Regions from separate parts of the Anoxybacillus sp. B2M1 genome, predicted to be linked through region 1. Evidence: riboswitches for the same ligand, from Rfam matches in the RefSeq annotation. Region 1 holds a riboswitch; each other region holds the start of a gene.
What was found. Region 1 has a riboswitch for cobalamin ahead of GFC28_RS04315 ((2Fe-2S) ferredoxin domain-containing protein). Riboswitches for the same ligand answer to the same signal wherever they lie in the genome.
Positions count from the first base shown of each region.

Region 2: another riboswitch for cobalamin. It lies ahead of GFC28_RS00430 (ABC transporter substrate-binding protein); the one in region 1 lies ahead of GFC28_RS04315 ((2Fe-2S) ferredoxin domain-containing protein).
Region 3: another riboswitch for cobalamin. It lies ahead of GFC28_RS09465 (ribonucleoside-diphosphate reductase subunit alpha); the one in region 1 lies ahead of GFC28_RS04315 ((2Fe-2S) ferredoxin domain-containing protein).
Region 4: another riboswitch for cobalamin. It lies ahead of metE (5-methyltetrahydropteroyltriglutamate--homocysteine S-methyltransferase); the one in region 1 lies ahead of GFC28_RS04315 ((2Fe-2S) ferredoxin domain-containing protein).

Region 1 covers NZ_CP015435.1:881,452-885,203, reverse strand. Annotated here, with positions in the region: gene ubiB (2-polyprenylphenol 6-hydroxylase) at 1-430, shown strand, start outside; gene rraA (ribonuclease E activity regulator RraA) at 916-1,395, shown strand; cobalamin riboswitch at 1,460-1,650, shown strand; gene GFC28_RS04315 ((2Fe-2S) ferredoxin domain-containing protein) at 1,781-2,170, shown strand; gene GFC28_RS04310 (energy-coupling factor ABC transporter permease) at 2,167-2,907, shown strand; gene GFC28_RS04305 (energy-coupling factor ABC transporter substrate-binding protein) at 2,911-3,195, shown strand; gene cbiQ (cobalt ECF transporter T component CbiQ) at 3,192-3,752, shown strand, end outside.
Region 2 covers NZ_CP015435.1:76,385-80,136, forward strand. Annotated here, with positions in the region: gene GFC28_RS00425 (PH domain-containing protein) at 150-764, shown strand; cobalamin riboswitch at 980-1,193, shown strand; gene GFC28_RS00430 (ABC transporter substrate-binding protein) at 1,331-2,296, shown strand; gene GFC28_RS00435 (FecCD family ABC transporter permease) at 2,262-3,314, shown strand; gene GFC28_RS00440 (adenosylcobinamide amidohydrolase) at 3,317-3,752, shown strand, end outside.
Region 3 covers NZ_CP015435.1:1,965,564-1,969,315, reverse strand. Annotated here, with positions in the region: gene GFC28_RS09465 (ribonucleoside-diphosphate reductase subunit alpha) at 1-2,239, opposite strand, end outside; cobalamin riboswitch at 2,365-2,561, opposite strand; gene GFC28_RS09460 (hypothetical protein) at 2,707-3,168, opposite strand; gene GFC28_RS09455 (carbon starvation CstA family protein) at 3,488-3,752, shown strand, end outside.
Region 4 covers NZ_CP015435.1:2,074,270-2,078,021, forward strand. Annotated here, with positions in the region: gene metE (5-methyltetrahydropteroyltriglutamate--homocysteine S-methyltransferase) at 1-1,557, opposite strand, end outside; cobalamin riboswitch at 1,860-2,040, opposite strand; cobalamin riboswitch at 2,502-2,706, shown strand; gene GFC28_RS10105 (hypothetical protein) at 2,893-3,135, shown strand; gene mmgD (citrate synthase) at 3,159-3,752, shown strand, end outside.

The DNA.
Region 1 (3,752 bases):
TCCGGAGCTGAACATCCTCAATATTGCTGAACCGTTCGGCCGCCAACTATTAAAGGAGCGATTGCATCCTAAGCATCTAACCGAAGAAGTATGGAAGCGCGTGTTCAATTATGGAGAAATGTTGCTGGATCTCCCTAAGAACGTGAAGGAGTTAACGGCATTTATTAAACAAGGAAAGCTGCATTTGAAAATGGATATTCCTGAATGGCCGCTTTTTTTAAAAAAATTAGATCAAATTAGCAATCGCTTATCCTTCAGTATTGTGCTGCTGTCCTTCAGCATTATTATGGCAGGGATTATTATTGGCGCTTCTTTAGGTAGGCAATCGACTTTACTCTGGAAAATTCCAGCGATTGAGATTGGGTTTGGTATCGCCTCTTTGATGTTTTTATGGCTGTTATATTTAATTTATAGATCAGGACGGTTTTAGCTGTTGACCTAATCGCTGGTGGTAGATTCACTTGTTTTATTCTCGTGCTGTATAAAATGGAGAGCCACGGCCAGAAGATAGGCCGCTGACTTGTCTCGGTCACGCCAAAGCGTGCTGTCGAAACCTGCTTATATAGGGACTGCCTGCAGAGGCTCGACTAGAATGTGTTACGATAATAATTTTATGTAAACAATCAGGTGTGCTGATGATCCAATAAAAACCATTGGCATTACTTGATTCCCAGCTTTTCTGCCGTAGTCGGCAAGCAAATGACTTGCCGACTGGGCATGCATATGGCGGAAAAGCTTGTGTCTAGCTCAATCATTCCATATTTTTAGTAAAATGATCATCCACACTTGCGGGAAACCATATTAGTTCTTCTTATTTCACCGTTCCTCTGTTTTTTTTGACGGATTTTGCAGGATTTTTTTTCAAAATGTCAAAAGGATTTAATAGACAAAGAAAAATGGGGGAAGGGAAATTAAATGAAGACAGCAGATTTATGTGATCAATTTTTGTCGGAGCTGCAAGTGTGCCAATTACCGTTGCATTCTTATGGCGGAAAAACAGAGTTTTCCGGACCGATTGCCACTGTTGAGGTATTCGAGGACAATGTGCTCGTTCGCGAAGCGCTAGAAACCATTCCGGCAGGCACGGTGTTAGTTGTTGATGGAAAAGGTTCGCGAAATTGTGCATTGCTCGGAGATCGTCTGGCACAAATCGCTTGTGAACGAGGACTTGCAGGCGTGATTGTCCATGGTTGCATTCGCGATTCAGCTGAAATTGCGCAAATGCCGCTTGGCGTAATCGCTCTTGGGACATGCCCTGTCAAAAGCAAAAAAGAAGGGAAAGGGGCGCGTGATCGCGTTCTTGAATTCGGGGGCGTACGTTGGGAGCCGGGCGCGCATGTGTATGTTGATAGCGATGGAGTTGTTGTCGCTAAAACAAAACTGTTCGAAAAATAAAAATGGTTGACTTTTTTCGAAAATTCATCATATCATTGTGGAGGAACAACTAAATCATTGAATCGTTTGCTAAAGCAAGTAAGGTGCCTTTCTCTATTGGGACAGGCTTAAAAGGGAAGTACGGTGAAAAGCCGTCACGGTACCCGCCACTGTGATGAGGAGCTTCATTGCATCATGTCACTGAAGGAAACTTCGGGAAGGCGCAATGAAGCGATGACTCTAAGTCAGGAGACCTGCCTTATTTGCTCGGCCGGATACCTACGGGATTATAGGTAGACGTGCGGGGGAATGGTATACATATGCATTTGTGATTGGCCGTATGCATTTTTCTGCACCTCTATCGATAGAGGTGCTTTTTTATTTCATCAAAAAGGAGAGGATCGGTGTGACAACGTGGAATTTAACTGGAGTAAAGCATCACGTATTGATCTGTAACGGCGGCAGCTGCATGCGAAAAGGCGGAGAGGAGGTGACAATCGCCATTCGTGATGAAATTGCGCGGCTGGAATTGGACAGCACTGTACACACAACGAGAACGCGCTGCAATGGCCGCTGTAATGATGCGTGCGTAGTAATCGTGTATCCGCAAGGAGTTTGGTACAAGGGGGTGACGCCGGATAAAGGAAGAGAGCTTGTCCAAACACATTTAAAAGATGGTGATCCTTTAAAAGATATCGTCACCTATCAGTATGGAGAAGATGGATTATCGATGTGCCATCCAACAGCTGCGGTTGGCATTACTAAAAAAGCTAGCATCAAGGAGGAGAGGGTATGAAGCAATGGAAGTTTCTGTTGCTGCTATGTGGCCTTGTTGTTTATTTTACTGTCAATAGCGGCACACCAGCCTATGCTATGCATATTATGGAAGGATTTTTGCCGATGAAATGGGCGCTATTTTGGTGGATTGTTTTTCTGCCGTTTTTCATCGCAGGAGTGCGATCGCTAATGAAGATCACAAAGCGCCATCCTGAATTAAAATTGTTGATTGCGCTTTCAGGAGCTTTTACCTTTGTACTTTCGGCGTTAAAAATCCCATCGGTGACAGGAAGCAGCTCCCATCCGACTGGAGTCGGGCTCGGGGCCGTCTTATTTGGTCCACTAATAATGACGGTGATGGGGAGCATCGTTCTGTTATTCCAGACGTTACTACTGGCGCATGGGGGATTGACGACATTAGGAGCGAACGCGATGTCAATGGCGGTATGCGGTCCGCTAGTAGCATACGGGGTGTATCGTATAGGAAAAAGGTATAACATTTCGCAGCGATTTGTCATTTTTTTAGCCGCTTTTCTTTCTGACTTGGCCACATATGTAGTTACATCATGGCAATTGGCGCTTGCTTTTCCCGATACAACAGGAGGAGTAGTAGCTTCATTTCTTAAATTTGCCGGAATTTTTGCGATTACGCAAATACCGCTCGCGATCACCGAAGGGCTGCTGACTGTTGTTGTGTGGAACTTTTTATCTACTTACAGCAGTCGAGAGCTGAATCAACTTCAGAAAGGAGCCTAGCAGATGAAGCGAAATCTATTGCTTATTGTTCTTGCTTTTGTATTAGCTGCCGCCCCCTTGCTATTGGTTCGCCATTCGGATTTTAGCGGTACAGATGATCAAGCGGAAAAAGCGATTCAAACGATCGTCCCGGATTATAAGCCTTGGTTTGAGACGATCTTTTCACCGCCGGGCGGGGAAGTGGAAACATTGTTATTTTCTTTGCAAGCCGCGCTTGGCGCCGGGGTGATTGGCTATATTATCGGCGTTTATAAAGGTCGAGCCGGTCGAAGAGATGAAGCGGAATGATTCGGCATTTTGACATGATTGCCTATCATAATCGTCTGCGCCGTCTGCGGCCTGAACAAAAGACTTTATTCTCTTTTCTCTTGCTTTTGAACACTATGGTAGGAAGCAGAGGAACGCATCTTTTTATTATTTTCTGGCTAGCCATATGGACGATTGGGTATGCAGGTGTTTCTTGGAAAGTATATGTAAAAACGTTGGGAATGGTCATCCTTTTCCTTTTAATTAGCTGGCCGATTTTGCTTATTTCCCTTGATTCATGGCACATATCCGTGAATCGAGGAAATATTCCGGCAGCAATCGATGTATCGCTGCGCTCCATTGCAGCATGGTCGTGCTTATTTTTCCTTTTAGTAACAACGCCGTTTCCAGAGTTGCTCTATGTATTAAAAAAACTGAAAATACCATCCGTTATGATTGAATTACTATTTTTTATGTATCGATTTGTCTTTGTGTTGGAGCAGGCGGCGGAGGAATTATATACAGCGATGAAAGCCCGCAACGGCGGCAGTCATTGGCGGCATGGCGCCATGCTTATTTTTCAGCTTTGGCAAAAAATA
Region 2 (3,752 bases), 810 kb from region 1:
GTTCTATGATCTGCCTCCATCTGTAAAAAAAAGGATTGTGCTTTTGAATCGGCTATAAATCCATTTTTTATTTTTTCTGTTTATCGGGTCTGGAAAGCAAATGGATGGTATAATGGGATTGTAGGAAAAGAAAAGGGAGGAGATGCTGGATGTTTGGCAAAGTTGCTGCTGATGTTCTCGGATTAAGTGATATCGGCTCTGTCATTAAACCCGAAAATTATGATAAAGTGGACGCAGACGATTATGTGATGCATGAAGATGAAGAAAAGATTTATTTTTTGATTAAGTCCAAATCAGATGAATATTGCTTTACTAACCGAGCGCTTATTCATTTAGATGGGACGAGCGCGACAAGTAAAAAGCGAACGCTGCGCCGTTATGATTACTATAAGCATCCAATTGCCGGCGTATCGCTTGAGACGGCAGGCACGGTCGATTTAGATGTAGAGATTAAATTTACTATCGGATCGGAGCACTATTCGATTGATGTGCATAAAAAGCATCTGGAAGAAGTGAAAGATTTATATAAAGCGCTTTTGAAAATTTCGGAAATTTGCCATGAAAATGAAACAACGCTCGACTTTGCGCGAAAAAGCCTCGATGTTGCCTCCTCTGTGCTAGGGCGTGTTGCCAGCACTCCAAACAGCATTGCTGAACAGTTTAAAGAGCTAAATCAAATCGCGTTCAACTGGCTTGTTGAGACGAAGAAGCAGTATACAGTAAAAGAGTTTGGGGATGTATTTGAACGCTATATTAACAATTAATGGCGATCCAAACGACTCGAATGGCGATAAACTGCTGTTCGAGTCGTTTTTGCGGTAAGTCGGTGGATGTGCTTTCATCACGCCAATGCGTTAAAAAATGAGATCCATATAATATAGAGACGGGAAAAATGGCGAATTCCGTCATTTTTTTGTTGCCAAACAGCCTTTCGTCCTTTAATATTGTAACTGTCAATTGTTCGATTATTTTTTACAATTGTATATCGATGCAGAAGGGTGCCGAAGTGAGCGAATCGCTAGTAGGCTTAATAGGGAATCTGGTGCGAATCCAGAACTGTCCCCGCAACTGTAAATGCTGACGAAATGAAATAACCACTGTGCGGTATTGATGGGCAAGCTGTTGGCCGCATGGGAAGGTTCAAAGTAGGATGAAGCATAAGTCAGTAGACCTGCCCTGACTGCTCGATGTTTCCAATCTTCGGGGGGTGAGATGGCGAAACGGCAAAAGGTGGCTATTATGCTGCCACAACTCTATGGTTTGTCGTTTCTTGCTCATTCCGTCCGGGATGGGCATTTTTTAATTTATATGTGCAGGAGGAGAAACCATGATGAAGCAACTGAGGTATTATACGTGGCTGCTTGTGTTGATGCTGACGTTCGGCCTTCTTGCCGCGTGCGGTAATCAAGAAACAGACAAATCCACTCATTCATCCAATGCGAAGCAAGAAGCAACAGCTGCTTTCCCGGTAACCGTTAAGGACGGATTAGGGGAAGAGGTCACGATTCAGTCCGAACCGAAAAAAATCGTTTCGTTAATTCCGAGCAATACGGAAATTGCCTATGAACTTGGTTTAGGAGAGAAAATTGTTGGCGTCAGTGATTTTGATAACTATCCGGAAGATGTAAAAAACAAAGAAAAAATTGGTGGCATGGAGTTTAACGTGGAGAAAATTATTTCACTCAAGCCTGATTTAGTGCTTGCTCACGCATCGAGTGCCCATAATTCGCGGGACGGCCTGCAGCAGCTGAAGGATGCGGGAATTACAGTGCTTGTTGTGAACGATGCCAAAACATTTGATGATGTTTACCATTCGATCCAATTAATTGGACAAGCAACAGGGACAACGAAAAAAGCCGATCAAATTGTCAACCAGATGAAATCAAAGCTTGAAGCCATCAAGGAAAAAGCAAAAAACGTGAAAAATCCAGTAAAAGTATGGGTGGAAGTGCAGCCGGCGCCACAAATTTATACAGCAGGAAAGGGAACGTTTATCAATGACATGCTGCAAGTGATTTCAGCAGAAAACGTGGCTGGCGATCAAGAAGGATGGCCGATGTTTACGGAAGAAAAAGCGGTAGCGCTCAATCCGGATGTGATTGTTGTCACGTATGGAGACTATGTGAAGGATGCTGTAAAGCAAGTGATGGCACGGCCGGCGTGGAAGGACGTTTCGGCGGTTAAAAATCAACGCGTATATGAGGTGAATTCTGATTTAGTCACAAGATCAGGCCCACGCCTTGTTGAAGGGGTAGAGGAACTTGCCAAAGTCATTTATCCGGAAATCTTTAAATAATATGATTGCCTACATCATCGCTCTTACAGCGGTGGTCGTGTGCATTTTGTTAGGGATATCGATAGGCTCACTATCGATTCCCTTTTCGTCTATTATTGACATTTTTTTAGAGCAATGGTGGGGAATTGCGCCGTCCCCTGACATTCCTGATACGCTTGTGCAAATTGTGATGGCCATCCGCTTGCCGCGCGTTGTTTTAGCGTTTTTAGTCGGCGCTTCCCTTTCGTTGGCGGGAGCGGCGTTTCAAGGATTGCTAAAAAATCCATTGGCTGATCCTTACACGCTCGGAGTATCATCGGGCGCGTCAGTCGGAGCGGTCGTCGTTTTGTTCTTTCATCTGCAATTGCCGTGGTTTGGATCGTTTACATTACCAATCATGAGCATTGCGTTTGGGTTGCTGACTCTTTTTCTCGTTTTGTTTTTTACTCGCGCCGTCGATCCGCGCATGTCAGTGGAAACGATCATTTTAACCGGAATTATTTTCAGCGCATTTTTCAGCGCGTTGATCTCGCTTATGATTGCGCTGACAGGAGAGGAACTGCGGCAAATTATTACTTGGCTGATGGGAAGCGTCGCGATGCGAAGCTGGAAATATGTTGTCATGATGCTTCCGTTTTTTATAATAGGATGTTTGCTGTTATTAGTGAATCACCGCGAGTTAAACGCTTTTGCCTTTGGTGAAGAGGCAGCTGCTCACATAGGTGTCCATGTTGCCAAGCGCAAGCTGGTCATTTTAATCGGCGCTTCCTTATTAACAGGGGCGGCTGTTGCTGTGTCGGGGGCGATTGGCTTTGTGGGCTTGGTCGTTCCTCATATGATTCGTCTTGTTGCGGGACCGAATCATCGCTTGCTTTTACCGCTATCGCTTTTATATGGGGGCGCTTTTTTAGTGCTAGCCGATTTAGCGGCGCGAACCATGATTTCACCGAGTGAATTGCCGATCGGCATCATTACTTCGTTAATTGGTGCACCTTTGTTTGCGGGGTTATTTTTAAATAGAATGAAAAGGAAGACGTGAAAATGATGTTAAACGTTCATGATGTTTCCTATCAATACGGAGAAAAAGCGGTATTACAAAACATTACCTTCACAGTGGAACAAGGGCAATTTTTTGGAATTTTAGGGCCTAACGGCAGCGGCAAAACAACATTATTAAAGCTGTTAAGCAGAGAGCTTTCTTTACAAAAGGGGACCATTACACTGAACGCCGTCCCGCTTGCTTCCTTTTCGTCAAAAGAACTGGCGCGCCTTGTCGCTGTTCTCCCGCAAAGCGCCGATTCAGCATTTGGCTATACCGTCAAAGAAACGGTAGAGTTAGGACGCTATGCCCATCAAACAGGGTTATTTCCAACATGGACAGAGGAGGATGAACAGGCGGTAGCCGAAGCGCTTGAACAAGTGGGGATGGCACATAAAGAACAGGAAACCATCGACCGTTTAAGCGGTGGAGAAAGGC
Region 3 (3,752 bases), 1.1 Mb from region 1:
AACTTGCGCATGATTCACATTCTTCAATGTTGCTTGATGTTGAACGAACATAATAGGTTGTTTTTAAACCGGATTTCCAAGCGGCAAGATGAAGGGCTAATAAATCCTTTGCTTTAATGGTGTTCATTACGTAAAAATTGAATGAGATCGATTGGTCAATATGGCGCTGCCGCATCGCGTTTTGTTGAATGCTCCAATGCTGGTCAATATGATAGGCTGATTTATAGTACCAAGTTGTTTTTTCGTTTAAGTCTGGCGCTGTAACTGGAATCTTATAATCTTTTTTTTCTTCGGCATACATCTTCAAAAAGATCGGATCAATGCTGGCGGTACTGCCGGCAATAATCGATGTCGAAGCATTGGGAGCAATCGCCATCACATAGCCGTTGCGCATTCCATGTTTAGCTACGTTTTCTTTCAGATGAATCCATTTGGAAGTGTTGTAGCCACGTTTATCGAAATAGGCCCCTGTCTGCCAATCAGATCCAGAAAACGCTGGGTAACTGCCTTTTTCTTGAGCAAGCTCCATGCTTGCTTGAATAGTGAGATAAGCAATTTTTTCATAAAGCTCGTCCGCATAGTGAACGGCCTCTTCTGATTCCCAGCGAATGCCTTTTAAAGCGAGCAAATGATGCCATCCAAATGTGCCTAGTCCGACAGCCCGATATTTTTGATTCGTCAACTGTGCCTGCAAAACAGGGATTTGGTTTAAGTCAATCACGTTATCAAGCATGCGCATTTGAATAGGAACGAGCCGTTCAAGCACATCGTCCATAACGGCTTTAGCTAAATTGATCGACGATAGGTTGCAGACGACAAAATCGCCAGGGATTTTTTCAATGATGATTTTTCCATCTTTTACATATTGTTTTTCCATCACGGTCGGGCTTTGATTTTGGGCAATTTCAGTGCAAAGGTTGCTACAATAAATCATGCCGAGATGGGGGTTCGGATTTTTTCGATTCACTTCATCGCGATAAAACATAAATGGTGTGCCTGATTCTAGCTGGCTGCGCATAATGCTTTTCATAATTTCAATAGCTGGAACTTTCTCTTTTGAAAGGCGCTTTTCTTGAACGCATTCCCAATATTTTTGACGAAAACTGCCGTCCCCGTTTTCTTCATCATAAAAGTCTTCTAGACTGAATCCCATGATTTGTCGTATTTCGTGTGGATCAAATAAATACCAATCTCCGCGTTTTTCTACTTGCTCCATAAATAAATCAGGGATGCAAACGCCTGTGAATAAATCGTGTGTTCTCATCCGTTCATCGCCATTGTTTAATTTGGCATCTAAAAAAGCAAAAATATCTTTATGCCACACGTCTAAGTAGACAGAGATGGCTCCTTTTCTTTGGCCAAGCTGATCGACGCTGACAGCGGTGTTATTCAATTGCTTCATCCATGGAATCACGCCGGATGAAATCCCTTTAAATCCTTTAATATCGCTGCCGCGGCTGCGAATCTTTCCGAGATAGACGCCAATGCCGCCTCCTGCCTTGGAAAGGTTAGCAATATCGGTATTGCTGTCGTAAATACCTTGCAAGCTGTCATCAATCGTATCGATAAAGCAGCTTGATAGCTGACCATAGTTTTTTCCTGCATTGGCTAAAGTCGGAGTGGCAACCGTCATATATAAATTGCTTAATGCCCAGTATGCTTCTCGGATAAAGGCAAGTCGCTGCGTTTTTGGCTCTTTGGCCATCAATGTCATCGCGATGATGAGAAAGCGCTCTTGCGGCAGTTCATATAAATTTCTTTCATAATCACGGGCAAGATAGCGATCTGCAAGCGTGCGGAGACCGATATAGGTAAATAGCTTGTCTTTTTCTGGATTGATGATCGCTCCAATCTTTTTAATTTCTTCTTTTTCATAATCATCAAGCAAAGAATGGTTGTAAACTCCCTTGGAAACGAGAGAAGCGACCAGCTCGTAAAAATCACCGTAGCGTTCTTTTGGATGATAACCGCGATTTTGAGCTGCTTCGTGATAAAGCTTCTGTAAATAAATGCGGGCGCAAACAAAGGTCCAGTCTGGTTCTGCTTCGCTAATATATGAAAGTCCCTCAAGAATGCAATCATTTGCCATTTGTTCGAAGGACGCAGTGTCTTTGTTTTGAATCATGCGAAGCACACGCTTGATATATTCGGATGTGTCTAGATGAGGAAATTCATTTGTAAGATCATGAATCCAGGCAATCAATTCTTCTTGAGAAACGGTTTGAAAAGTAAACGTCATTATCGGCTCCTCCTCTTTCCAATAAAAAAATCCACTCCGGATTGAGTGGATGAAACGATAGTATAAAAAGGAATAAAACTTCCCTTCTTAAACCATCGCTTCATCTTCTCCCTCCCCGAAGAATGTGAAACGAAACAAGCAAGGCAGGTCTCCTGACTTGTGCTTCTTCCTACTTTGGATCCTTCCCGTATACGCGCCGTATAAGCTTTCGTATACAGTGGAGCTTCCATTTCGTCCGCACATACAGTTGCGGGGGCAGTTCTGGATTTACACCAGATTCCCTATTAAGTCCTAAGGGACACCTTTACTTGTGGTTTGTTCTACTATATATAGTTTTTGTTTTTGTTCTCCGATACAATATATTGTGTTTGTTAGTTGCGCTGGTATCATCATATAATAAATCAATGGAAAATTCAACTATAATATTTCTGAAGTGGAAAAATAAAAAACGCGCTCGATCGGCGCGTTTATTTTTGAAGTGGGAGAAATTTAATAAGCAGCGAGCGAATCAGTAAACCGGTGAGCACACCAGGAATAACTGAGAGCATTGGCAGCCAAATTGGTCCAAAAAAAATGCCGAAGATGGTAACGCGGGAAGAGTACATCAGTCCAACTGTGACAAAATAAGCTGAAAAAACGAATGGAAGAAAAGCGTAAGGAGAGCGACCACCGTCAGCATCTTTATAAGCATCCCACATTGCAAAAAAATACAAACATGGATAAAACATAAGCCATTGAAAATCAATGACTTGGGTTGCTTCGATTGTTTTTCCCAAAAAGCTCAGGCGAATGGCTTCATTAAATCGGGATTGAGAGTTTACAATAAATTCTAATAAAATAAAGATGGTTCCTTTGAAATACTTTTGATTCAAAAGCTGTCCGAATCCTGGTAAAGCAATACTCCATAACAACCGTTCAATTGCTTTCACGTTTTCTTAACCCTTTACTAATGGATTTTATTTGTTGATCATCGACTATATCCTATATCGCCTCGTATATAGAAAAAGAGCCCTGCCTTATTTTTATCATTTCCGCTTTTTACAGTTTATATAATTACATTTTATTGAAAATATACATTTTGTTCCTATTGAGATCGGGAATTTGAAAATGGTGCATGTTAGGTGTGTAATTTGACATGTTATGTCTAGTTTTGTTCATGTTAAGAAAATATTTGGGTAACTTTTCAGAATAGTTAGTATAATCACTGTGAGTAGAGGATAATTTTTTAGTGCAAAGGGGGAGAGGATTTTGAAAGCGGTTAAATCAATCGTGATTTGGGGATTGATTTCGATCATTGGAGCCATTGGCTTTGCGGTATTGGCTCTGCACCGCGGTGAAACGATTAATGCGATTTGGCTCATTGTGGCAGCGGTGTGTGTATATGCAGTGGCTTATCGTTTTTATAGCAAATTTATTGCGCGAAAAGTATTTGAGCTGGATGATAATCGCAAAACACCAGCTGAAGTGATGAATGATGGAAAAGACTATGTGCCGACGAATAAATGGGTGTTAT
Region 4 (3,752 bases), 1.2 Mb from region 1:
ACCATATGATTGCACCCATCCATTTTCAGTAAAGGCAAAGCCCCCTAATTTTTCGGCGAAAAATTCGACCATATCGGTTCTTTCAAATTCACCGTGCACCAAAACATCTAATCCTATTTTTTCTTGAATGTCGATCCATCTCTTAATTTCTGCTTCAATAAAGCGCTCATATTGTGGCTGGCTCCACTCGCCTTTTTTGAGCTTTTGGCGCGCTTTCCGCACTTCTGCTGTCTGTGGAAAACTGCCAATTGTTGTCGTTGGCAATATTGGAAGCTGGCTTATTTCTTGCTGCTTCTTTTGCCGTACCAAATAGGATGATGCTCTCTCAAGCTGCGCCTTCGTTAGGTTCTCGCACTCCTTGTGCACGTTCGCATTATATCTTGAAGCATCCTTTTTCCATAAATGAAGCGCTTGTTGATTTTGAGCATAATAATGAGCGCGCTTTCCTTGGCCATCGATGAATCGTTCTGTTAAATACACAAGCTCCTCCAGCTTTTCGTCAGCAAATGCCAGCATCTGCTGCAAGTTCAAAGGCAATGTTTTTTCGTATGTTGTCGTAACAGGGACATGCAGCAAGCTATTTGATGGCTGCAGCCATAACCGTTCAGATGGGACAGAATGCAAAATTTTTTCCACGAGACGGCTGGCTGCCGACAGGTCAGTCCGCCAAATATTGCGTCCATCAATCACCCCTGCCGCTAGCACTTTATCTTCTGGAAAACCGCTCTTCGATAAATGGCGCAAATTTTTCTCTAGGCCATAAACAAAATCAAGGCCAATCCCGCTAACAGGAAGTTTCATTAGTTCTTCATACCAGTCTACTGCCTCAAAGTATGTCTGCAACATCATCTTTAAGTTAGGAGCAGCTTGAGGCAACCGCTCATAAACAGATACAAATTCCTCCATCTCTTTTTTGGTTAAGGAAGTAGCAAGAATGGGTTCATCAATCTGTATCCATTTTACCCCCTCGCGCTCCAGCTCCTTTAGTATTTGCTCATAAAGCGGAAGCAGCAATGATAGAAAATAGGAAAATTGCTTTTCATCATAGCCTTTGGAAAGCTTCATAAACGTATAAGGTCCGATCAAAACAGGTTTTCCTTCAACTCCTAATTTCTCCTTCGCTTCCCGAAAATCCTTTAATGGTTTGTTTTCTGTTATATGCAGGCGGGAGCTTTGTTCCTTGCTCCATTCTGGAACAATGTAATGATAATTGGTGTTAAACCATTTCGTCATTTCGCATGCTGGTGCTTTTTCATTGCCGCGCGCCATCGCGAAATAAACTGAGAGAGGAACCTCTCCCCCCTGATAATCGAAACGTTCAGGAATGAAACCAAACATAGCCGCTGTATCAAGCATATGATCATAAAGGGTAAAGTCGCCAACCGGCACAAGATCAATCCCTATTTCCCGCTGCTTTTTGATATGGTTTAGCCGAATGGACTGCATCGTGTCCAAAAAAATTTTTTCGTCTATCTCTCCATTCCAGAAAGATTCTAATGCTTTTTTCCACTCTCGTTTTTCCCCAATACGTGGATAGCCAAGATTGCTTGATTTCATTTCCTCGTTCTCTCCTATCATTTTATTTTTATCGTTTTTCCACTCTCTACCTGATCTTTAGGCGGGACTTGCCTGATAGGAAATCTATGTTGTCCATTCGATGGCTCGGTTTCCCGTTCATCCTTCCAGCTGAGTTGCTCTTCTCCTCACATCTCCCCGCATTCACCGCGATTTGACGTCATATTTCTTTTTCCGAATAATAAAAAAGCATTCCTAACGCTCCAACGGAAGCTAGAAATGCCATAAAAAAGGATTAATCCCTTTGTCCATGATGAACACCTCCCTATCCTCCGTAGGTAAAAGCAGTGTTGTCAGAACAGGCAGGTCTCCTGACTTAAGGATCATTGCTTTCCGCTCGCCTTCCCAATCTTTGATCAGTGGCAGTAAAGCGGAAAGCTCCTCTATTACAGTGGCGGGACCGTGCCGGAATCTCACCGGTCTTCCCTTTTCATCCGCAGGGAGCCTTGGACTGGGCCATTTAGTCTTGACTCACCTTTGGAACCTGTTCCCACATTTATTTTCTTGTTCGCCAAGAAAAAAACGCTTCAAACCTCCATTCTAAGCCTGTCATGAAGTATCAGAAAAATTTTACAATAACCCTATCATTCTTCGAAAAAATTGTCAAGGAGATTAAGTCTTCTGATTCATGGCGCAAATCTAATTTCGACAGAAGTCGATCGCTTTTATTAAGATTAATCATTCAAAAAGAGCATTCCGGTTTCAAAGCGTAACAAGTATCAACCAATAAGCTGTAGACCGTGTTGTTCGAATGCTCAACCGTCGAAATCGGAGCATCACCTTCTCATTTTTTATCCTTAAGTTATATCTAGATAACTTTCATGATCGAACACTGTCGGAAGCAGCCCAGGCCACCTGTTAGAAAGTTAAGAATTTTTTTGTTTTCGTCTCAGAAAAAATATGATATAGTGAACTTGAAAATTGAATAACGTTGGTTAGGATCAGGTACCGGTAAGCAAAAGAGCGCTTGACCGGTTTAAAAGGGAAGTTCGGTGCAAATCCGACGCTGTCCCGCAACTGTAAATGGGAGCAACCTGCCAAAACCACTGTTGAATGCTTGACATATCAACGGGAAGGGGCTAGGAAGCGATGAACATAAGCCAGGAGACCTGCCTGATTCGGTCCACACCAAAAACCTACGAGGATAGGGGGTGTTGAGGAAGCGGAAAAACATATGTTTTTTTGTATATGTTTTTCATAGGGGATCGTATGCGCTTTTTCAGCATCTTCATTTGCGAAGATGCTTTTTTTATTTGCTTCAAGCGCATGTCCATCATTCGAATCGTATCGGAACTTGAGAACGAAAGGACAGACATCATGCACAACACATTCGGAACAAAGCAATATTTTTTGGAAGCGTTTAAGCAAACGGTCATGAACAATTTTACAAAACATCCACCCGTTTCTTTAATGGATCTGTACGATCATTATCAATCGGAAATTGCCGTCCGCCTCCCTTTGTCAGAACAGCCATCATGCCGTGCTAATTTGCAGCAAGCATATCAAGAAATACGACAAGAACTTGTTTTCAGCAAGGAGTCGGCCGACGAAAGCAAATGATTTTAAATTAAGGAGGGATCTTTTTGGAATTTCGTCCAGGATTAGAAGAAATCATAGCGGCTGAAACGAAAATTTCATTTCTTGATGTGGAGAATGAAGAAATCGTCATCCGGGGATATGATCTGATCAAGCTTGCAGAAACCAAAACATATACCGAGGCAGCACATCTGCTTATTGAAGGAAAACTACCGTCACAGCCAGAAAAAGAGCGCTTTGAAATGCAGCTTCACACACAAAGAACACTGCCGCAAGAACTGGTGAAAATTTTGAAGCAGCTGCCGCAAACTACCCATCCGATGGATGCACTGCGAACCGGTATTTCCGTTTTAGCCAGCTTTGACCCACATCTCGATGAACGAACAGAAGCGGCTAATAAAGAAAAAGCGATTAAGCTTTTGGCTCAAGTACCTGCCATTATTGCAAGCAGCCATCGCTTGTTGCATAACCAGCCAGTCGTTCCATCGCACCAAGAACTCTCTTACAGCGCCAATTTTCTATATATGCTGACAGGGAAGCAACCAAGCGAGCTGGAAGTGGAAATATTTTACCGTTCGCTCATCGCTTATATTGAGCATGAGCTGCCAAACTCGACATTTACAGCGCGCGTCATTTCCTCC